One region of the Mesorhizobium sp. FG116 genome, then DNA from elsewhere that is predicted to be linked to it. Evidence: riboswitches for the same ligand, from Rfam matches in the RefSeq annotation. Region 1 holds a riboswitch; each other region holds the start of a gene.
What was found. A riboswitch is a leader RNA that binds a small molecule or an ion and turns the genes downstream of it on or off. The one in region 1 is predicted to bind glycine.
Positions count from the first base shown of each region.

Region 2: linked by a shared signal. The riboswitch ahead of glyA (serine hydroxymethyltransferase) and the one ahead of gcvT (glycine cleavage system aminomethyltransferase GcvT) in region 1 are both predicted to bind glycine.
Region 3: linked by a shared signal. The riboswitch ahead of ACODTY_RS22335 (D-amino acid dehydrogenase) and the one ahead of gcvT (glycine cleavage system aminomethyltransferase GcvT) in region 1 are both predicted to bind glycine.

Region 1 is NZ_JBMDKS010000035.1:15,786-23,729, forward strand. It holds gene ACODTY_RS20990 (cytochrome b/b6 domain-containing protein) at 1-791, shown strand, start outside; gene ACODTY_RS20995 (molybdopterin-binding protein) at 793-1,584, shown strand; glycine riboswitch at 1,702-1,788, shown strand; gene gcvT (glycine cleavage system aminomethyltransferase GcvT) at 1,941-3,041, shown strand; gene gcvH (glycine cleavage system protein GcvH) at 3,048-3,416, shown strand; gene gcvP (aminomethyl-transferring glycine dehydrogenase) at 3,425-6,235, shown strand; gene ACODTY_RS21015 (tetratricopeptide repeat protein) at 6,286-6,756, opposite strand; gene ACODTY_RS21020 (type II secretion system F family protein) at 6,885-7,847, opposite strand; gene ACODTY_RS21025 (type II secretion system F family protein) at 7,849-7,944, opposite strand, start outside.
Region 2 is NZ_JBMDKS010000047.1:1,814-9,757, reverse strand. It holds gene ACODTY_RS22425 (ABC transporter ATP-binding protein) at 1-622, shown strand, start outside; gene ACODTY_RS22420 (ABC transporter permease) at 715-1,563, shown strand; gene ACODTY_RS22415 (ABC transporter permease) at 1,560-2,435, shown strand; gene ACODTY_RS22410 (ABC transporter substrate-binding protein) at 2,443-3,486, shown strand; glycine riboswitch at 3,607-3,693, shown strand; gene glyA (serine hydroxymethyltransferase) at 4,121-5,380, shown strand; gene ACODTY_RS22400 (GntR family transcriptional regulator) at 5,438-6,151, opposite strand; gene ACODTY_RS22395 (ABC transporter substrate-binding protein) at 6,520-7,944, shown strand, end outside.
Region 3 is NZ_JBMDKS010000046.1:1,916-9,859, reverse strand. It holds gene ACODTY_RS22365 (DeoR/GlpR family DNA-binding transcription regulator) at 1-436, opposite strand, end outside; gene ACODTY_RS22360 (ABC transporter ATP-binding protein) at 542-1,267, opposite strand; gene ACODTY_RS22355 (ATP-binding cassette domain-containing protein) at 1,295-1,978, opposite strand; gene ACODTY_RS22350 (branched-chain amino acid ABC transporter permease) at 2,038-3,042, opposite strand; gene ACODTY_RS22345 (ABC transporter permease subunit) at 3,117-3,983, opposite strand; gene ACODTY_RS22340 (ABC transporter substrate-binding protein) at 3,993-5,234, opposite strand; glycine riboswitch at 5,872-5,965, shown strand; gene ACODTY_RS22335 (D-amino acid dehydrogenase) at 6,103-7,362, shown strand; gene ACODTY_RS22330 (GlxA family transcriptional regulator) at 7,403-7,944, shown strand, end outside.

The DNA.
Region 1 (7,944 bases):
CGCGGCTTACCCACTGGCTCTGGGCCATCTCGCTGCTATTTCTGCTGCTCAGCGGCCTGCAGATATTCAACGCCCGTCCGCAGCTCTACATCGGCGCGGAATCAGGCTTTACCTATGACAATACGATCCTTCGCATAGGCGCGGTCGACTCTCCCGAAGGACCTCGCGGCTTCACCGAAATCTTCGGTAAGCGATTCGATACCACAGGTGTCTTCGGCTGGTCAGGACCGCCCGGCCAGGAACGGCAGAGAGCCTTCCCTTCGTGGCTAACGGTGCCCTCCTATTACGATCTTGGCACTGGACGCGTGATCCATTTCTTTTTCGCGTGGCTTTTATCAATAACACTTCTCGTTTGGCTGGTGGCCAGTTTGCTCAATGGACATTTCAGGCGTGACCTCGCGCCTCGCGCCAGTGACCTGCGCAAGCTACCACGCGATATTGCCGACCATGTCCGACTGAGATTCCATCACACCCACGACTACAACGTGCTGCAGAAGCTCGCTTACGCCGGTGTGCTGTTCATACTCATGCCGCTGATGATCCTCACCGGCTTGACCATGTCGCCAAGCATGAATTCCGTGCTGCCGTTCCTGCCTGATCTGTTTGGCGGCCGGCAGACCGCGCGGACCATCCACTTCGTCGTGATGCTGATGCTGGTCGCGTTCTTCTTCATTCACATGGCGATGATCCTGGCTGCCGGCCCGCTTAACGAACTGCGCTCGATCGTCACCGGCTGGTATCGAACCGATCCACCCGCCCCCTCGAGGCCGAACACCAAGCGCGGGGCGTGAGATGGGTAAAATCATGCTCAACCGCCGAAAATTCCTCACAGCAGCCGGCATTGGCGCCTCCAGCGTCGCGCTCACGGGATGTGATGTCTTCGACAACCAACTGCGCATTGGTGCGCCACTGCGCAGCTTTCTCGAAAACGCTAACGATTTGACCTGGCATACGCAACGCTTGCTTGCCGGACGCGATGCCCTTGCGCAGGAGTTCACCGAGGCCGACATCCGCCAGCCTATGCGGCCCAACGGCGTTACCGCCCCGGATGACGAATTCTACAAGGGTCTCATGGCCAAGGATTTTGCCGACTGGCGCCTGGAGGTGGGCGGCTTGGTGGAAAAACCTCTGACGCTCACGCGCGATCAGATCCTCGCCATGCCCAGCCGCACGCAGATCACACGTCACGACTGCGTCGAAGGGTGGAGTTGCATTGCCAAGTGGACCGGCACGCCGCTCGCGCATGTGCTCGACGAAGCGGTGGTCAAGCCGGAAGCACGCTATGTCGTGTTTCATTGCCTCGACACCATCGACCGCAGCCTATCCGGCGAGATCAAATACTACGGGTCGATTGATCTCGTTGATGCGCGGCACCCGCAAACCATTCTCGCCTATGGGTTGAACGGAAAGCCGCTGCCGGTAGAGAATGGCGCGCCCCTGCGCGTTCGCGTGGAAAGGCAGCTCGGCTACAAGATGCCAAAGTACATCCACAAGGTCGAATTGGTATCTTCGTTTTCGTCGATCGGAGGCGGGCGCGGCGGGTATTGGGAAGACTACGGCTACGATTGGTATGGCGGCATCTGAGGAATAGTCGTCGCGAATTATGTCGGTGATAAAAACACTTAGGCCAGCATGTCGCCTGGAGGTGACAAGTCGTCGCGACTAGGCTATGGACTCACGCGTCGGAGGCTGATTTGGCCTCAACTGTTTGCGGGAGAGAGCAGCGAAAGCTGCCGCCGAAGGGGAAATAGCCCGAAATCTCTCAGGCAAAAGAACCGTAGGCAGAACGACACTCTGGAAAGTCGGGGCTTCGAAAACCCCGCGCCGAAGGTGTAAGCGCCGCCGACAGAGTTCCGGTTGCGCGAGTCTCTCAGGCTTCAGACAGAGGGGCACGGACTGGCCGCACGTTGCGGTCGATTTCGTGTTGTTCTGGAGAAGTCATGGCAGGCGATGAAGTAAGACACCTACCCCTCGAAGACTTGCACATTCAAGCTGGAGCGCGCTTCGGAGCATTTGCCGGCTGGCACATGCCGCTGACCTATCCGGCCGGCGTCATGAAGGAACATTTGCATACCCGCGATCATGCGGGCCTGTTCGATATCTCGCACATGAAACTGTTCGAGGTGCGGGGCAAGGATGCCGTAGCCTTGCTCGACAAAGCTTGCCCGCTGCAGGCGGACGCGCTCGCAATCTCGCAATCGAAATACACGCTGTTGCTCAACGAGGCCGCCGGCATCATCGACGACCTCATCGTCACGCGGCTCGGCGACGACCGCTTCATGGTGGTGGCGAACGCCGGCAACGCCTCCGAAGATGAGGCACATCTTCGGAAGCTGGCCGGAGGCCTTGCCGTCACGATTGATCCGCTCGATCGCGTCTTCCTCGCCCTACAGGGTCCCGATGCGTGGGCGGCACTGTCGCGAGCCGGCATCGAAACGGGCTCGCTCCTGTTCATGCATGGCATCGAACCGCGCGAAAACTGGTTCATGACCCGCTCCGGCTACACAGGCGAAGACGGGTTCGAGGTCGGCCTTCCGGAAAAGGATGCGCGCGAGCTTGTAACCAGGCTTCTCGGAGACGATCGCGTGGCATGGGTCGGCTTGGCAGCCCGCGACAGCCTGCGTCTTGAGGCCGGCTTGTGCCTGCATGGCAATGACATCACGCCCGAGATCAATCCGGTTAATGCGGGCTTGATGTGGGCCATTCCGAAAGAAATACGCGTCTCGGGCAAGTTCGTCGGCGCGGATGCGCTGCGGGCGGTTTTGGCGCGCGGCCCACTTCAAAAGCGGGTCGGCCTGAAGGCAGAAGGTCGGCAGCCGGTGCGTGCGGGGGCAGCACTGGTAGATGCCGAGGGCAAAGCCGCCGGACATGTGACTTCCGGCGGCTTTGGCCCTTCGACCGGATTTCCGGTTGCAATGGGGTACGTCGCCGCTCCGCTTGCCGCCAACGGCACCCAAATTTTCGCAGATGTGCGCGGCACCAAGGTGCCGCTCACCGTCCACTCCCTTCCGTTTTTTCCTCATCGCTACCGCAAAGGATAAATCCTCATGGCAACGACGTATTTTACCGAAGACCACGAATGGCTCCGCGTTGAAGGAGACGTGGCAACGGTCGGCATTACCGACTACGCGCAGGAACAGCTTGGCGATATCGTGTTCGTCGAAATCCCTCAGGTCGGCAAAGGCCTTACAAAGGGCGATACCGCAGTCGTGGTCGAATCGGTCAAGGCAGCATCCGACGTCTATGCGCCTGCCGACGGTGAGGTGACGGAAGCCAACGAAACTCTGGGCTCCGACCCGGCTCTCGTCAATTCGGCCGCCACCGGCGACGGCTGGCTCTGGAAGATGAAACTTTCTAACAAAAGCCAGCTCGACGGCCTCATGGATGAAGCCGCGTACAAAGCCCATATCGGCTGAATGGTGGCATCATGACAACGGCACCTTACCCTTTCACGGCCCGCCACATAGGGCCGGGCCCGGATGACACTCGCGCCATGCTTGCCACGATCGGCGTTCCGTCAGTCGAGACGCTGATCAGTCAGGCCGTGCCTAACTCGATCCGGCTGGAGAACCCGCTCAACCTGCCTGCCCCCGCCAGCGAGGCGGATGCATTGGCCGAGCTATCGGCGATAATGGCGAAGAATACCGTTCTCAAGAGCTTCATCGGCACCGGCTATCACGGCGTCAACGTGCCGCCCGTGATCCAGCGCAACCTGTTCGAGAACCCCGCCTGGTACACGGCCTATACACCCTACCAGGCAGAGATCAGCCAAGGCCGGCTGGAGCTTCTCTTCCACTTCCAGACACTGGTGACGGAGTTAACCGGCCTGCCGGTAGCGTCGGCTTCGCTTCTGGACGAGGCAACCGCCGTCGCTGAAGCCGTTGGCATCGCCTGGCGCTTCCACTACGGCAAACGGCCAAACATCATCGTCGCCGGTTCGCTGCATCCGCAGGTTCTGGATGTCGTCAAGACGCGCGCCGAACCACTGGGCATCAAGGTAGAAGGCGATAAAGCCGACGAACAGACGGCTGCTGTCATCGTTCCGTGGCCGGATACGTTCGGTGTTTTTGGCGATTATGCAGATATCGTGGACAAGGCTGCGGCGGCCGGCGCGCTGGTCATTGCGGTTGCCGACCCGTTGGCGCTGACGCTCGTCGAAGCGCCAGGCAAACAGGGAGCCGACATCGTCGTCGGCTCGATGCAGCGCTTCGGCGTTCCGATGGGCTTCGGCGGACCGCATGCTGCCTATCTCGCTGTCTCCGACAGGCTGACGCGGCTTATTCCGGGACGCCTCGTTGGCCAGTCGGTCGATGCCCATGGCCGCCCAGGCTACAGACTGGCATTGCAAACGCGCGAGCAGCATATCCGTCGCGACAAGGCGACCTCAAACATCTGCACGGCGCAGGCACTTCTTGCCAACATGGCGGCCGCATATGCAATCTGGCACGGGCCTTCGGGTCTGCAAGGCATTGCAAGCCGTATCCACGCTCTTGCTGCCAGCCTCGCTGACGGTCTCAAGGCCGCAGGCTTGAGTGTGGTGGGTGAAAACCGCTTCGATACAGTGACGGTTGAGATCAAAGGCAAGGCCGCGCAGATCGCAAAGGAAGCCGAAAAGGGTGGTCGACTGCTGCGCGCTATTGATGCAGATCGTATCGGCATCAGCTTCGACGAGACGTCGAACCAAAACGATGTCGCTGCGATTGCTGCATTGTTCGGAGCCAAGGCGGGAAAATCTTCCAGCACCATGCCCGGAAAGCCGCGCGGCAAGGAATTCATGAGCCAGCCGGTATTCCATGAGAACCGTTCGGAAACCGACATGATGCGTTTCCTGCGCAGACTCGCCGACAAGGATCTGGCGCTTGACCGCGCGATGATTCCCCTCGGCTCCTGCACCATGAAGCTGAACGCAGCCGCTGAAATGATGCCGGTTAGCTGGCCGAGTGTCGCGAACCTGCACCCGTTTGCGCCCAAGGCGCATTCGACAGGCTATCGCGAAATGATCGACCAGTTGGAAGGCTGGCTCTGCGAGATCACCGGTTTCGACGCCGTGACCCTGCAGCCGAACGCCGGCAGCCAGGGCGAATATGCGGGCCTGCTTGCCATTCGCGGCTACCACCTTTCGCGCAATGAGGGGCACCGCAATATCTGCCTGATCCCCTCCTCCGCACACGGCACCAATCCGGCCAGTGCGGCGATGGCGGGCATGTCGGTGGTTGTTGTTCGTTGCACCGAAGATGGCAACATCGACATCGAGGACCTGAAAGCCAAGGCTGCCGCCAACGCGGCCAATCTGGCGGCGTTGATGTTCACCTATCCCTCGACGCACGGCGTGTTCGAGGAAGGCGCGAAGGACATCTGCGCCATTGTCCACGAACATGGCGGCCAGGTGTACTTCGACGGCGCCAACCTCAACGCTCTGGTCGGCCTTTCCCGCCCCGGCGACATCGGCGCCGACGTCTGCCACATGAACCTGCACAAGACCTTCTGCATTCCGCATGGCGGCGGCGGTCCAGGCATCGGACCGATCGGGGTAAAGGCACACCTTGCGCCTTATCTGCCCGGTCATGTGACCGAAGGCTCGGCACATGCCGTGGCTGCCGCACCATTCGGAAGTGCTTCCATCTTGCCAATCACATGGATGTATATCCGTATGATGGGTCCGGACGGGTTGAAGCAGGCAACCGAAATGGCCATCCTGTCGGCCAACTATCTGGTGGCGCGTTTGGGCAACCACTATTCGGTTCTTTACCGGGGCCGCAGCGGACGCGTCGCGCATGAGTGCATCCTCGACACCCGCGTACTGAAGGAAAGCTCGGGCATTACTGTCGACGACATCGCCAAACGGCTTATCGACTACGGTTTCCATGCACCGACAATGTCATTCCCGGTCGCGGGGACATTGATGGTGGAGCCAACCGAATCCGAGCCGAAACGCGAGATTGACCGTCTTTGCGAAGCGTTGATCGCGATAGCTTGCGAAGCCGAGAAAGTGGAAAAAGGCGTGTGGCCCAAGGACGACAATCCCCTCGTAAATGCCCCACACACAGCAGCCGAGGCGCTGGCCGGCGATTGGAAGCGTCCCTACTCGCGGCTTGAGGCAGCCTTCCCCGCCGGGGACGCCGACACCGGCACCAAATACTGGCCACCGGTCTCGCGCATCGACAACGTCGCGGGCGACCGCAATCTCGTCTGCTCCTGCCCGCCGGTTACCGAATATCTCGGTGCGGCCGAATAATTGAAAAAGGCCGGCGCTATGCGCCGGCCTTCTTCACTCGCCCCCGCGATTTATGCCTTGTCGAGCAGCGCCAGATTGGCATCAACGACCGTGGTATCGGCCATGGCATTGCGCGCCTCAAGAAAAAGCGCCCTCGCCTTCTTCTTATTTCCGCGCAACAGTTGCGAATAACCCATGTTGTTGATGATCTGCGGCTTGCGGCCGGCCACCTTCAAGAGTTGATCATAGGCACGGTCGGCAAAGTCGAAGCGGCCAAGTTGATCGTATGAAGCGGCAAGACCCATCCATGCCTCGGCGTTGTCCGCCTGCAGTTCAACCGCCTTTCGGAAGTGCTTTTCTGCAAGTCCGTAGTTGCCATCACGGAACTGGGCCTTACCAGATGCAAGATCGGACACCTCTACGCTTTCAGGCATAGCGTCGATCGCAGTCGTCTTCGTCGCGTCTACAGAAGTTGTCGTACAGCCTGCCAGTGCGATGGCGGCAACCATCGCAGCCGTTGCCATGAAAAGTCCGTGACGCATGCCCCTGCCCCAATCGCCCGCTTCGGCGGGTCGTTTTCGTATCGTATATTAGAGGCGAGCGATTAAACTTCGGTGCCAAAGTGCGCGCAGATTAACACGCCCTGCAAAGCGCGCATTAACCATCCAACTTACTGTGAAGTCATCTTCACGATGATCGGTATGATTGCGATCATCAGCACCACAGGCAGAATGCACACGGTGACCGGCACCGACATCTTTGCGGGAAGCGCATGCGCCTTTTCTTCGGCAAGGGACATGCGCTTGTGCCGCATTTCGTCCGAGAACACCCTGAGCGCCCCGGACAGGCTGGTTCCGAGTTCTTTCGACTGTTGCAGCAAGGTGGCGAAAGAGCGCACTTCATCCAGGCTTAGCCGGTCCGACAGCGCCTTCAGCGCATCGTCCAGACTGCGCCCGGCGCGCAATCCCAAGGAGACAAGCTGCAGGTTCTGGCTGAGCGACGGATAGGTGTTTGCAAGCTCGCGCGATACCCGTTCGATCCCTGCTTCCATGCTCATACCCGCATCGGAACACACGATCATGAGATCCATGAAATCCGGGAACCCGTTGCGGTATTCGCGGGAGCGCTCGCGGATTTTCTGGCCGAGCACCAAGCCTGGAAGGAAATAACCTGCTGCGCCCGACATGATCACCAATGCCCAGCGGCTGGTGGCCGTGGCATCGGCGTTGGCCAGCCATTCATTGAAGATGAATGCGGCCAGTGCCGCGCCTATGAAACAGCAGAATCGTATCAGGAAGAACATGCCTGTGGCGCGCGGGTCCATATATCCGGCTTGGATAAGCCTCATGCGCAGTCGCGCAACATTTTCCGGATCGCTGCGGGCGTAAAATTCCTGCGCAGTCCGCGCCGCTTTTTCGCGCACGGCACTCGTGTTTCTTTTGGGTGCCGGTTCGTTCTGCTGCTGAGGCGTCTTGTCTTCCACGCGCAGCCTGCGCTTGACGTCGTCACGATTTCCCTTCGCAGCTACCAATGGCCAAACCACCGCCCCACCGCCCGCGAGAAGCAGCAGAGCCGCCACCGGCATCAGGGATGTCGGTCTCAACAAGGCGAGGAATTCCACGAAGCTTTCCATCTCAGAACTTGAAGTTCGACATTTTGAACATCATGGCGTTGCCCAGCATCAGCCAGAAAATGGTTCCCCCGATCAGGTACCATGTCATGGGTTCATC
Region 2 (7,944 bases), on a different contig from region 1:
GAGAGCGCTCATTCTCAGGCCGAAAATCCTGCTCTTGGATGAACCGCTCGCCGCGCTCGATCGGCGCCTCCGTAAGGACATGCAGTTCGAGCTCAAGAAGCTTCAGCATGAACTGGGCATCGCTTTCCTGTGCGTCACGCACGATCAGGAGGAAGCGCTTGCCATGAGCGACCAGGTTGTCGTGATGAACCGGGGGCGCATCGAACAGATCGGCACCCCCTGGGATGTCTACCAGAAACCCAAGACCCGGTTTACCGCAGGGTTCGTCGGCGAGATGAACTTTCTGCCCGCGGTGGCGCAATCGACCGACGGGTCCCAAACAAAATTTGAAACGGGAGACGGCACATCGCTCTTCGCGGCTGCGAGTGATGCTGTCGCCGGACGTTCCTACGTTCTGGCGCTGAGGCCAGAGCAACTCCGTGTGACGAGCGCCCCTCCGGCCGTCGGCCTCGAAGGTCGCGTGGTGGAAAGCATCTACCTTGGCACCAGCACCAGAGTCGAAGTTCAGGCTGCTGGCTGCACGATCCAAGCCGCGTTCGAGGGAGGACGGGCCACTTGGGTGCCGGGTGAGACGATCCACCTCGCGTATGAGCCCTCGGAAGTGCTGGTGCTAACGCCATGACCGCGACCGCCGACCATTTGGGTCCGTCTACGGAAGCTGCTGCCTCACGCCGGGGCAAATGGAAGGGCCCCGCCCTAACGCTAGGTCCCGGCATGATCATGTTGCTGCTGCTGTTCGTGGTTCCGGTCTCGCTCGTCACGATCTACAGCGTTCTATCCCGCGACACATACGGCGGGGTGGTTTGGTCTTTTAGCCTTCAGGCATACGAGAAACTGATCGGCATACCGGACCCCGATGAGCTTCGGGACACCTGGGACTTCATATATCTCGGCGTCATCCTGAAATCAGTAATCCTCGGCGCGGTGACGGCAGTGTTGGCGTTGTTGGTGGGCTACCCTGCTGCGTTTTACATAGCACGCTGCGACCACAAGAAGAAATATTTTCTCCTGTTTCTTGTGACCGTGCCGTTCTTTGCGAATGCGCTTATCAGGATGTACTCATGGATACTGATATTGAGGGGCGACGGTATCCTCAATCATACCTTGATGTACCTCGGTATTATTTCCCACCCACTTCAGATCATATACACGCCGTTCGCGGTGACAGTAACCATGCTCTATCAGTACCTCCCGTTCATGGTGCTGCCGCTCTTCGCTTCGATCGAGAAGCTTGATGCCACATTGATAGAGGCGTCGCTCGATCTGGGCGCCAAGCGCTCGACAACCTTCCGGCGTGTCGTTCTCCCTCTGACCCTGCCGGGCGTTATGGCCGGCCTGGTGTTGGTTTTTGTCCCGGCGATGGGGAACTTCGTCGCGCCCACCCTCATAGGCGGCGGCAAGGACCTCTATCTATCGACGCTCCTCGCTCAGTCGTTCCTCTTGGCGCGCGACTGGCCGTTTGGGTCCGCCGTTGCAACTTTCCTATCGGTCATCGTCGTCCTGTCGCTTCTCGCGCTTGCGCTAGCGGATCGGCGGAACGCTGCAAAAGGAGCCTCGGCATGACCAGTTGGATGAAGGCTGGGTGGCGGCTGCTGGCTGCGCACACCTGGATATTCTTTCTTTTCCTCTATGCCCCGATCTTCATGCTGATCGTTTACTCGTTCAATTCGAACACCGTCAGCATGATGACCTGGAAGGGGTTCACCTTCGATTGGTATCTGCGGGTATTCGCCAACCTGGGGCTGATCTCTTCCGACCGCACCTTCCTTGGCTCCGAAAACCTGCAGCTCTACTCCGATCCTGCACTCGGCCGTTCGTTGAACAACAGTCTCATCGTGGGCTTCAGCGCAGCCAGTCTGGCCACTGTGATCGGAACCCTGACGGCACTTGGCCTGGATCGCTATAAGTTTCGGGGCAGGGCGGCCTACCAGAGCTTCCTTCTCGTTCCGATAGTCATTCCGGACATCGTTCTCGGGCTGGCGTTGCTCATCTTTCTGTCAGCGCTCGCTTTCCCCCTTGGGCGAGTTTCGGTGATCCTGTCGCATACGATTTTCCTCTCGTCCTACGTCACGATCGTCGTTGGCAGCCGGCTGGCGGGTATGGATCGTACCTTCGAGGAGGCTTCGGCAGATTTGGGTGCCAGGCCGCTCACGACGTTTAGACGGGTGACGTTGCCTCAACTGACGCCCGCCCTTGTCGGCGCTTTCCTGCTGTCGCTCGTCATATCGTTCGACGATCTCGTCATTGCTTTCTTCACCTGCGGCGTGGGGTCCACGACGCTGCCGGTATTCCTGTTCAGCGCGATCAAGCGGAACGTTTCGCCAGAAATCAACGCCGTCGCCTGCCTGATGATCGTCGTCTCGATGGCGATCGTAGCCCTGGCGCTGCTTGTGCGCCGACCGACCTTGGAAAGCTCAACAAAAGAAGGGAACTGACATGAGAATGGCCAAAGGACTCGCACTGTCGCTGCTCGTGGCGGGTGCTTCCGTAATGAACGCGCAGGCACTTTCAGCTGCGGAACTCAATCTCTACAACTGGACGGTCTACATAAATCCAGAGATCCTCTCGGATTTCTCGAAGGAGACGGGGATCAAGGTCAACCTGGATAACTACGGCACCAACGAGGAGATGCTGGCCAAGATCCAGGCTGGCGCAACTGGCTACGATATCGTCTTTCCGTCCGTCCACATGCAGGACATCATGACCAAGCTGCAGCTTCTGCAGCCCGCAGGACTGAAGACGCTCAAGGGCTATGACAACATCGACCAGAAGTATTTTCTGTCGAAGACCGACGCCGACCACGACATCTGCCTTCCCTACAATCGTGGCACAACGGGGCTGATGTACAACAAGAAGCTAATCGGGGGCACCTCTGTCGACACGTGGAAGGTCGTGTTCGATCCGCCTGCCGAACTGCACGGCAAGATCGCGATGCTCGACGACGTGCGCGAGACGATCGGCGCCGCCTTGATGTACAACGGTTTTCCGATCAACTCGACCGACCCGAAGCAACTGGCCCAGGCTCGAGACACCATCTTGAAGGCGAAGCCCTACTGGGCTGCCATGCTCACCGACGGCATCGGCGACAAAGTGATCAACGGAGACTTCGTAGTCGCGCAGTGGTGGTCCGGCACCGTAGTCCAGACGATGGACACGAAGCCTGACGATATCGGGTACGCCATTCCGAAAGAAGGAACCAACGGTTTCCAGGAGGACATGTGCCTTCTCGCCAGCGCGCCGAATGTCGACAGCGCGAAACGGTTCTTTGAGTACATGATGCGGCCGGAGGTCAACGCCAAGAACACAAACTGGCTGCGCGGCTGGTCGACGAACAAGGCGGCTCTTCCGCTCATCGATCCCAAGCTGACCTCGAACACGTCGATCTATCCGAACGACGAGATCTTCAAGCGCCTCCAACTGCTTCGGGACGTGGGCGACAAGATCACCCTGTACGACAAGATCTGGACCGACGTTAAGGCTCGCTGATTGCAGCGAAGGATCGGGCGGCCGTTAAGCGGCCGCCCGAATTCCGGCAGCCCAATCGTGGGAGCGCAGGCGAGATTCCGACCACGATATAGACCCCTTCGTCAGAGGCAGACCCAGCCTCGAGTGTTTGCGGGAGAGAACAGCGATAGCTGCTGCCGAAGGGGAAATCGCCCGACATCTCTCAGGCAAAAGAACCGCTGACAGAAGGACAACTCTGGAAAGTCGGGGCTAGCCCCGCCGAAGGTGTAAGCGCTGCTGACAGAGTCACGGGGCGCGAGTCTCTGAGGCCTCAGACAGAGGGGCACGAAATCGACCGTCAGCAGCGGTGGGCTCGTGCGGCTCTGGAGAAGACGCGACGGGCGAAGACACCAAAGACCGATCTGTTGAAACTGCATGATGTCGCGGGTGATCGTGCCGGCGTGTTGGTGGGCTGGCCGATGTCGCTGGCTACGTCCTGCAAATCGTCGGTCCAGACAGCTGCGAAACTTTCGCCGCCGGTACCCTACATCGACACTCATCCTCCGCTCACAGCTGGATTGCTCTCGCCTTTCGAAATATGGCGATCCTTCAGTCAACTATCTTGGCGTTTTTCACTCGACTAGACCAAAGCAAGCACTCGAAACAAGAGGCGAAAATGAAACGCTATTATAATCTGACCGATGTCGCAATTGATACTGCTATCAAGCGGGAGCTCGACCGACAGCAGCACCGGATAGAGCTCATTGCATCGGAAAATATTGTCTCTAGTGATGTGTTAGCTGCACAAGGGTCGGTCCTCACCAACAAGTATGCAGAGGGTTATCCGGGTAGGCGGTACTATGGCGGATGCGAGTTCGTCGATGCGGTTGAAACTCTAGCAGTCGAGCGGGCCAAGGCATTGTTTGGTGCGACGTTTGCGAATGTTCAACCGCATTCGGGCGCCCAGGCCAACCAGGCGGTGTTTCTGGCTTTGCTTCGGCCGGGCGATCGGATAATGGGCCTTTCCCTGGCCCATGGCGGCCATCTTACCCACGGCTCGCCTGTGACCATGTCCGGCAAGTGGTTCGACGCGGTGAGCTACGAGGTTCGCCAGTCCGACCAACTCATCGACTATGCAAACGTTCGAGCGCGCGCGATCGAGAGCAAGCCAAGACTGATCATCGCAGGCTCGTCGGCCTACCCGCGCTCCATAGACTTTGCGGCCTTCCGGCGGATCGCTGACGAGGTGGGAGCGTATCTGATGGTCGACATGGCCCACTACGCGGGCCTCATCGCGGCCGGGCTGTATCCACATCCTCTGCCGTATGCTCACGTAGTGACGAGCACGACGCACAAGACCCTCCGAGGACCTCGGGGAGGCATGATCCTTACGAATGACGAACGTCTTGCCAGAAAGATCAACTCGGCTGTCTTTCCCGGCAATCAGGGCGGCCCGCTTATGCATGTCATCGCAGCGAAAGCCGTCGCTTTCGGCGAAGCATTGCAACCTGGGTTCAAGGACTACGCAGCACGGGTGATCGACAACGCCAGAGCGCTCAGCGATGCGCTGACAGTCGGCGGTCTCAACATCGTCTCCGGCGGCACCGACAGCCACATGGTGCTCGTTGACCTGCGCCCCAAGGGCGTGAAGGGCCGCGATGCCGAGGATGCGCTCGGACGCGCCGGCCTGACGTGCAACAAGAATGCAATCCCGTTCGATCCGGAAAAGCCTGCAGTCACGTCGGGAATCCGGTTGGGCACGTCAGCCGGCACGACGCGCGGTTTCGGAGAACCCGAGTTCAGATGCATCGGCCAGTTGATCCTGAAAGTCACCGAAGCGTTGGCTGAGAAAGGTATGGAGGGCGATCCTACACTCGAGAGTTCCGTGTTGGGCGAAGTCCGCGAGCTCTGTCGGCGATTTCCGATCTACGGTTGAGCGCCGACCGAAATTCAATCTTGATGCTCTGACGTGGCCGAGTGGCATGTTCAAGGGTCAGACCCTTTCACTCTCCGCGTCGCCCCGAAGCCATGAAAGGGCCGACTTGGGCTCAGGTCGGTCGAGTTGTAGGTCCTTCTCGACATGCCGCAGATGATTCAGCATCTCTGCCGCGGCAGCTTCACCGTCGCCGGATGCGATTGCTTTGGTGATGGTGCTGTGCTCATCCGGCGGGCAAGCATCCTCTCGTTCGGCGTGCAACAGGATCGCCAGGCATGTCAAAGCCTGAAGGCCCATCATCAGGCGGGTAACAACCTCGTTTCCGGCTAGTTCCGCCAGTAAAAGATGAAACTCTCCCGTCAACCGGACCAGTGTGCCACGGTCGCCTCGCGTGCGGGCGTCAAGTTCGTCTGCTAAGTGGTTCCGAAGCTTGGCGAGCCCTGCCTCAGTGGGAGCAGCAGCGAGTATGCGAACAACCTCGGGCTCCACCATCTTTCGTACGGCGAGGATATCGCGCGTCTGCTTCCTGGAGGGAGAAGCGATCGTTGATCCCACGTTCGGCAATTTCACTATAAGGCCATCCTGAGCAAGCCTCGCCATAGCTTGTCGAACCACCGTACGGCTTACATCGAACGCAGCTGCGAGTTGGTCTTCGGTCAGGCGTTCCCCCGGCCGCATGCGCTGTTCAAAGATTGCCTGGACGATCCGGCGGCGTATCTGCGCCTCTGACTTTCCGTGCGATTTTTCAAAACGTGGAAGTGTGTTCTCCACGGCCTGTCTCCCAACTTCAATCCGGACAGCCAGCAGGGCGACGGTTTGCCCCTCGGCCTATTCACTCGGCTCACTGACCTATCTGCAGTCAACAACCACCGATTGGCACTCCCGATTCCCGTACCTTTTATAGGTCGGACCGGGGCTTTGAAATTGCGCAAATACCTATTGACAAGCCAAAGCCCTCATTCCACACTTTCATTGTACACAATCACCGGACTCAATGGAAGCCGGAAAGAAGCTCGACAGGGGAGAGAGTGAATTTCGACTGTAGCGGGACGATGCGTCTCGCGTGCACGTCGTCATGCGCGCTTCCCTAACAACAGAGACGCCGAGATCCGTAGCGTCCATTTCAAGGGGAAAGAGAAATGTCATTTCGGCCAATACAGGATCCACATGTTGAAGCGACCGGGCTCACTGGCTTCGTGACGATGTCGCGCCGCTCCGTCGTCGCGTTGCTGGCGGGAACTTTCCTTGCCGGCTCGATGATTGGTTCGGGTCCAGCCTTCGCGCAGGATGCGAAATCGACCCTGGTCGTGGCGGGTCCGCGCACGCCCGAATCTTTGGATCAGGAATACCCGCCGACCGAAGCCGTTCATGAGGTCAGAAGAAACGTTTACGAGCGGCTTCTGGGCTACGCCAGCAAGGAAGACGGCGGGATCAAGTACGAGGACTTCAGCAAGCTGGAGGGTGCCCTCGCTGAAACTTGGGACCTGGCGCCGGACAAGAAGTCGATCACGTTCCACCTCCGCAAGGGCGTGAAAAGCAACAAGGGCAACGAACTGAACGCCGATGCCGTCATGTGGTCGTTCGAGCGCGGCTGGAACACCAAGGCCAACTTCTACTGGTACATGACGCAGATCCTGAAGATCACCTCCTTCGAGGACTCCTTCAAGAAGATCGACGACTACACGGTAAAGGTGAGCATTCCGAACCCGTCGCCATTGCTCGATCGCCTCTGGGTCAATTCGGACCTCGGCATCATCGACGCTGCCGAGCTGAAGAAGCACGTGACCGACGACGACAAATGGGGCAGCCGCTGGCTCGCCTCCAATTCCGCCTCGTTCGGCCCCTACTTCGTGAGCAAGTACAGCCCCGGGCAGGAGGTTATCTACGAGGCGAACCCGAACTACTACCGCGGCGAAGCCAAGATCAAGAAAGTGATCTTCAGGGAGATGCCGACGTCGGCGAACCGCGTCGCCGCGCTCCAGGCAGGTTCGGTGGACGTTGCCGAGTATCTTCTGCCGCGCGAACTGGCGCTGCTGGAGAAGGCCCCGGGAGTCAAGATCTGGAAGGTCTTCGGCAATTACATCCATCGCGTCGAAATGAACAACACGAGCAAGCCCTTCACCGATCCCAAGGTGCGCCAGGCGCTGAACTACCTTGTGCCGCGCGACGACATCCTGAAGGCCGTCTATTTCAATACCGCGCGGCCGACCAAGAGCCCGATCTCCGAAATCTATCCGGGCTTCACGGACGCCTACTTCACCTATTCGACGGACGTCGCCAAAGCAAAGGCGCTGCTTGCTGACGCGGGCTATCCTGACGGGTTCAAGACCGAGCTCGGTTATCGCACCGGCGACCAGATCGAGGAAGAAATCGCGGTCATCCTGAAGTCGGCCTTCGCCAAGGCCGGCGTAGATGTCACGCTATCGAAGCTGCCCGCCTCCACCCTGGTCGAGCGGTACACCAAAGGCGAGATCCCGATGTACTTCTTCAGGGACATGGCGATTGTCCCCGACGCGGCCTACGTTGCCAACCTCTGGCTAAACAGTGGCTCCCTGATCGACTAC
Region 3 (7,944 bases), on a different contig from region 1:
CCTGCGGTCGCAACGTCCCGGGCGTAAGTCGCACAGTGCTTGGACCATGCCTAAGCAGGGACGCGGCATCCAAGGAATTGGTCGTTACTGTCAGGCTCGGACCAATCAGGCGTCGCACAAGCGCAAGCGTCGAGGTTCCGGTGTCGACAAATATCGACATGTTCTCCCGGATCAGTCTTTCGGCGATTACCGCTATCTGGGTTTTCTCTCGCTGGTTGACTTTGCAGCGTTCTGCCAGCGGCTGTTCCTTATCGAGCCGCAGACGCACTGCCCCCCCATGGATGCGCCTCAGAAGGCCACGCTCCTCGAGCGCTTTCATATCGCGTCTTATGGTTTCCTCGGACACCTTCAGCGCTGTGGCCAGTTCAGCGATGCTGGCTCGACCTGTAAGATTAACCCTTGAAAGAATCTCTTGGTGGCGATGATCAGTAAGCACTACCCCGTCCTCCCTCACGACACTCGACGGGATCGAGGGAGCACCAAACCGCGATGATCCGCAAGACAGGTACGCCTCCCGGCGGAGGAGAGAAGCATCGGCATGTCAGGCTATCCCGGCGTATTCGCTGATCAATGCCTGGTCGTGCTTCTTCTGCGGGTCGACCTCATGGGTGATCGCGCCCTTTTGCAATATCAGGACGCGATCTGATAGACTGGATAAAAAGTTGAGATTTTGCTCGACGAGCAGGATGCTCAGGTCGCTGTCTTTCCTGATTGTGAGCAGAGTCTCGACAATCTCATCGATAATCGACGGCTGGATACCTTCGGTTGGCTCGTCGAGCAGAACGAGTTTTGGATGAGCACAAAGGCATCGGGCAAGTGCCAGCAACTGCTGCTCTCCACCGGACAGTGCTCCGCCCGGTCGAGAAAGATATGCCTTGAGCCTTGGAAAAGTGGCCAGTACCTCCTCAATAAGGTCTTTATCCGGCTGCTTCGATAGGAGACATCCCATTTGTAGGTTCTCCAACACCGTGAGATTGGAGAAGATCTCGCGCCCTTGTGGAACAAATCCCAAACCGGCCCGCGCGCGCGCCGTCGTAGACGCATCCGTGATATCACGTCCGGTAAAGACAATCTGTCCGGCGTTCGCCGGCAAATACCCCATCAAGGAGCGCAGGAGAGTCGTCTTCCCCATTCCGTTATGCCCGAGAATTCCAACAAACTCGCCGGCCTGCACAGAAAGCGAAATATCCGTCAAAATAGGCACTCGGCCGTAGCCAGCACGCAGGCTATTGACGCTTAGGATCGGCTCGGTTGTCTGGAATTGCATCGCGTCGGCTCCAATGCGTACGGTCGGTCATGTAGCCTGTTTACCGAGATAGACGTCACGCACCCTCTGGTCGGACAGCACCTGATCGACGTCGCCTTGGACGAGGATCTTGCCTCTGTTGAAAACAGTCACCGTTTTGGCAATCTTGCGAATGAATGGCATGTCATGCTCCACGACAATGAGAGCATGCGTCTTGTTAATCTCCCGGATCAGCTCGGCGGTGCGAGCAACTTCCTCCTGGGTCATGCCAGAAGCAGGTTCGTCCAAAAGGATGAGCGTCGGGTCTTGCGCCAGCACAGTTGCGATTTCGACCCATTGGCGCTGGCCATGCGCCAATTGTCCTACAACGCGCGAGGCAATCGTTGTCAAATGCAGTCGCTCAAGTGTCATCGCCATCTTCACTCGGGCCTCGGCAGCAGAGCGACCTCGTTTGGCAGCGACGAAGACGTTTTCGGCCACGGACAGGCCATTGAAAACGTTCGCAACTTGCGTCTTGATTCCAACGCCCAGCCTGGCGATGGCGTGGGGGGCGGCGCCGGTAATGTCGACGCCGCGGAACAGAATCCTGCCCTCGGTAGGGGTGAGTTGGCCGGTCAGCATCTTGAAGAACGTGCTCTTGCCCGCACCGTTTGGGCCGATAAGACAACGCAGTTCCTGCTCGCCAAGCGTGAAATCGACATTCGACACCGCCGCCACGCCTCCGAAGCGCATCGACGCCCCGCAAGCCTGGACGAGCGCCGAACCGCCGCTGTCACTGGTGCCAACTAGCTTCACAGCTTGATTTCCCCTGCAACCTTGTCGAGCGCATTGCCGGACGGTGAATTCTGCATTTTGCTATTCGACCGGCTGCGCTCGAGAAGCTGATCGACGATTCTTCGTGACGTAGGAAGGAGGCCTTGCGGGACCAAAAGTACGAAGCCAATCAATACGACTCCCAGGCCGAGATTGGGATCGACAGTCTGCTGAGTGCCTCCGACTATGAGGAGAGACTGAACAATAATCGCACCAATCATCGGTCCTACTAGAGTGCCCACGCCGCCGATGAGCACGAAAATGATGACTTGTGCCGACATCTGCAGAGCGAATACCGGGGGGCTGATGAAGCCGCTCCAGTTTGCGTAGAGACAGCCCGCAAGCCCCGCAACACCTGCTGAGATAACGAAAGCGATCAGTTTATAGAGGCGCGTGTCATAGCCCAGGAGCTGTGCGCGCGTGTTGTTCTCACGGATGGCGACTAGAACGCGCCCGAAGCTGCTGGCCAGAAGCCCCCTCAGCATCACGTACACAAGGATCAAGGCTCCGATCGCTATGTACCAAATCCACTCCGTATCGAGTTGATTGCCATGATCGCCTGGTAGATTGAGGGCTGGAATCGCCGGGATGCCGTTGAAACCTCCCAGCTCTGCATCACCAATGCGGTATTGGCTGCCGGAGGTTGAATTGACCAGTTGAAAAATGATGATGGAGACCGTCAACGTGACAACGCCGACATAGGCGTCGCTGACGCGGCCGTAGAACATGAAATAGCCAAGCAATAGCGCGAAGAAGGCCGGAACGAAGATCGCCAGCGCCACTGCGGGCGTGCTGTCGCCTAGATTGATGACGGCGACGGCATATGAATACCCTCCCAGTCCCAGGAATGCAGCCTGTCCGAAGGACAAGATACCGGCGTGCCCCCAGAGGAACCCCTGGCTTAGACCGTACATGGCCAGAGCTGCGAATCCGGTGAACTGAACCACCGCGTACAGGTCGAGCGCCCGCGGGACGGCAAACATTAGCACGACGCCGATGGCAACCGTACTCGCGACTCCCGCCCACGGCGGCAAACGGAAGCTTGACGACGAAACCCTCATAGCCAGCGCCTCAGAAAGCTACCGGTGATGCCTTGCGGCATCGCACGAATGAGAACAATTGCGGTAGCAAGAAGCGCAACGTCGCCAATGATCGGAGTGGTCAGAAAAGCCGTAATCTCGTTTATCAAACCGAACAACGTGGACGCCGTAGCCGTGCCCGCAACGATAGCCGGCCCCCCGCTCAGAACCGTAATGAACGAACGCGCCACATATGCGACGCCCATGCCTGGCGAGATGCCCGAGATAGGAGCCAGAACACCCCCGGCCAAGCCGGCAAGCGCTGCGCCCAATGAGAAAGTTGCCATATAGACGAGCCCCGGCGAAACCCCCATGGCCGCGGCCATGCCTGGGTTCTGCATGGTCGCCCGAAGGATAAGTCCGAACCTGGTTCCCAGCATCAGCATCATCATCAACACGACCAGCACGACCGCGGTAGTGATTATGATGATGCTATGAAGGCTGGCGCCATATCGCCCGATGTCGAAGCTTCCCACGGGGGACGACAATCCTCGCACTACGTTGCCGAAGAGGGTCGTGGACAAGCCAACCAAAGCGAGGCTGATGCCCCACGTGGCCAGCATGGTGTCCATCATCCGCCCGTAGAGGAACCTAATGATGCATCGCTCGAGGAGTAAGCCAATAAGTCCGACCACAATAGGTGGCAGTACCAGCATGGCTATCCAGATATTGACGCCGGCGTGGTTGCTCATCACCGCGGTGTAAGCTCCGAGCATGATGAACTCGCCGTGAGCGAGGTTGATTATGCGCATCATGCCGTAGATCACGCTCAAACCGAGCGTGATCAGAACCAGCGTCGCAACACCGGTAGCGACGTTAAACGCCAGCAGGGCTCCAAGGTCCACTGTCTTGCCTCAGTTTTCCGGAGTGAACTGCTTGTTGGTCTTTGGATTTTTTACGAGGTCGCAAGCACCGTTCGTGTCTGCCGGAAATGAATTTGGGAAAGTCTCCAGAATTTCCCAGCGACCGCTCTTCGGCCAAGCCAGATAGGTGTTGCGGATGCAATGGTGGGTACCCGGATCCATCGTGACCTTACCGGTCGGAGAATCGATGGTGAGGTTCGATTGCAATGCGTCGATGACTTTGTCGCGGTCCAGCGACCCCGCCTTTTTCACGGCCTCAGCCCAGAAAGTTACACCTTCATAGGTCGCTGTCGCGAGCTCGCTAAGGTCCGTGACGTCTTTTCCGTAGGCCGCCTGCATGTTCGCAACGAAGTCCTTGCTGGCTGGCGTATCGAGATCGTTGTACCAGGCGTAACAGGTGAGGATGCCGTCGGTCGTCGAGTGGTCCATCGTCGTGAGTTCGTCGCCAATGCCGAAAACGCTCGAGGCGAGATGGATTTTGCTTTTCATCCCTGCCGCATCCCACTGGCGGTAGAAGCCGGAATGATTGGCGCCGACCAGGGCGGACAGCACGAGATCCGGCTTCGCCTCCTGGATGCGACTGATCGCAGATGAAAAGTTCGAGACGTCGAGGGGGAAGAAGTCGGTCCCGAGGATCTCGCCGCCGCCATCGGCCATGAATTTCTTCATCCAGCTGGCCGTGGTGTGACCATAGTTGTAGTCGGCTGCGACGATGTATGCCTTCTTGCCCCAGTTCTTGAGGGCATAATCGCAAATATGATTGACCGTCTGAGCCGGTGTCGAGCCGGTGCAGAACACGTTGCGATCGCAGACACCACCTTCGTATTGCGTGTTGTAGAAGTACAGCATCTTGGCGCGATCCAATATCGGGCGAATGGCTTCGCGCGATGACGAGGTGATGCCGCCGAAAACAACGTCCACCTTCTCCTTGAGCGCCAGCGTCTGCGCGTATTGCGTATAGAGCTGGATGTTCGACTGCGTGTCGTAAGCGCTGAGCTGGATCTGCCTCCCCAACAGACCGCCGGCCTTGTTGAGTTGGTTGATCGCATACTCGGTCGTCTGAATCATACGCTTGCCTTCAAGCGCGAGCGGACCGGTGTTGTCGAGGAGACTCCCGAACTTGATCGGCTCCTCCGCAAGAGCGTTGCGGGCAAAGAACGGCATGGCGAGCGACCCGGCCGCTGCACCTGCTGCGATTTTCAAAACACTACGCCGCGTGGCAATTGTGGTCATTGTAGGCTTCCCCTTTTTCTGTGCGACTACGACCTCGCAAAAAATCCACAATTCCCACATTTCTGTCAATAGGAAGTAACAAAAATAACCGCAACGCCCTCTGCTATCCATTTAACATACTGATTTTATTTAATAGAATTCAATTCCTCACATAACTGGCAAAGCTATATGATGCCACAATTGTCACATCCCTTGACACATGGTGTAGCCCGCACTGTCGAGCAATCCGGCAGGGCAAGGCATGGCGGCCGGTTTGTGACTACCACTAGGTGCCAAGCTTAGGTTGTGGAGGAAACTTCAATCCAGGCTCTGTGTGCCGCACAAGTAGCCGGCAGGTTACTGGTCCTGCCAGAATGGCCTTCGTGTTTGATTTTGGAGGACCGCGGGTCGCGTCCGATTCGCCGACAAGCGACAAGGCCAATCGAAGCACAAGACGCGGAAGCGCTCGGTCCACGCGAGTTTCCTCGTCAGGAGCGCATCGCTTGGCCTCGGCTGCCATTGTCTCAGCTTTGAAATCCACCCTGTCGAGCTTCGGTGCACTCTAAGCACGACCTTGACAGCTTACCGTAACGACAGAATTCCCAATAGGAATATCACTTGACTGACGCTGTCCAACCCCCTATCCAACATCTGTCACAATGGCCAGACGGGAGAGCTCAGCGACATTGTCGTTGGCGCCAAAGGAGCAAGCTCCCCAGGAATCTCTCAGGCGGAAGGACCGTCTGGCCAGACAGTCTGGAGAGAAGCGTTTCGGCGCTCACCGAAGGGGACGTTGCCCAAGAGGCAGCGAAGCTCTCAGGTTAAAGGACAGATGGGGATCGAACGGGCCTGCTTCAGGCCTTTGATCCACTGTTCCGGGGAGTCTCCCATGACGAAAATTGCAATAATTGGAGCCGGCATCACCGGCGTTACAACCGCGTACTCTCTGATCAAGAGAGGCTATCGCGTCACCGTATTCGACAGAAATCGGTATCCCGGTATGGAAACGTCGTTCGCAAACGGCGGCCAACTGTCGGTGAGCAATGCCGAGGTTTGGAACCATTGGTCAACCGTGGTCAAGGGGCTGCGCTGGATGCTGCGCAGCGACGCGCCTCTGCTGATGAACCCCAGGCCCAACTGGCACAAGTATAGCTGGCTAGCCGAGTTCGCCGCCAACATCCCCCGCTATCGGGCGAACACCATAGAGACCGTCCGCTTGGCCCTGCTTGCCAGACAACGGCTCGTCGAAATCGCCGAAGCGGAGGCGATCGATTTCGACCACGTCAAGCGTGGAATCCTGCACATCTATCGGGACCGAAGCAGATTCGAGCGAGCGGGTCAGGTGAATGAACTGCTTCAGCAAGGTGGGCTGGCACGTCGGTCAGTCACCCCGCTCGAGATCAATGAAATCGAACCCGCAATTCGCGGAACCTACTACGGCGGCTACTATACCGAGGCCGATTCAACGGGCGACATTCATAAGTTCACGCGCGCCCTCGCGATGGCATCGCAGAGGCTGGGCGTTGATTTCGTTTCCGGTGCCGAGGTTGCCGATCTTTCGCTCGGAACTCGCTCGGTAACGGTGGAGCTGGCCAAGTCGGATAGTCGGCCGGGTGCCTACAAAGAGCATTTTGACGGCATCGTCATTTGCGCGGGAATTGAGAGCAAGCGGCTGGCCAAGCTGGCGGGAGACCGGGTGAACATATATCCGGTGAAGGGATATTCGATAACCGTCAATCTGCAATCCGATGTCTCCCAGGCGGCCGCCCCGTGGGTCAGTCTCTTGGACGACGATGCCAAGATCGTGACGAGCAGGTTGGGGTTAACGCGGTTTCGCGTCGCAGGAACTGCCGAGCTGAACGGAGCCAACAGAGACATCCGGGCCGACCGCATCCGTCCGCTTGTCGACTGGACGAGAACGCTCTTCCCAAATGTGGAGACCGACAGCGTAACGCCTTGGGCTGGCCTGCGGCCCATGATGCCTTCGATGCTGCCGAGGGTCGGGAGCGGCCGTCATCCCAGTGTATTCTACAACACCGGGCATGGTCATTTGGGCTGGACGCTGTCGGCTGCTACGGCAGAAGTGGTCGCGGCGAAGGTCGAGCAATCCATGCCTGCCGACACTCTGTCCTACGCGAAGGCGGCGTGATCGGTAAGCGCCGGAGTCGCTATGCCCAGGACAAAGCAGCATGCCAGTAGCTACCAAAGCCGCGCCTAGGTCATTTACATTTTACCTTTTGCCCGGGTTTTCGATCCGGGCATTTTCTTCGGCCGTCGAGGTCTTGAAACTCGCGAACGAAGTGCTCGGAAGAGCTGTTTATGGCTGGTACATCGTTTCCGAGGATGGACAGCCCGTGACGGCCAGCTGTGGGGTAAGTGTTGGCATCGACAGCGCTTTGCGAACCGAAAGAGAGAGGCTGCGGACATCAGGTGAGATTTCTGCAGCTATAGTATGCGGCGGAAGCGCCTATCCGTGTCCGGATAGAAAGCTCGATGCCTGGCTGAGAAGTTGTCGCGCGCGCAACATTAGTCTCATCGGCATCGGCAGCGGCATCTTCGCCCTTGCGAGAACCGGGCTTGCCGAGGGGTGTCGTTGTGCCGTCCACTGGGAACAACTTCCCCGCTTTTGCGAGGAGTTCCCCGGAGTTGCGGCCGTTCAGACCGCCTTCGAACAAGATGGAGATCTACACACCTGCTCAGGGGGAGACGCGTCCTTCGATATGCTGCTGCG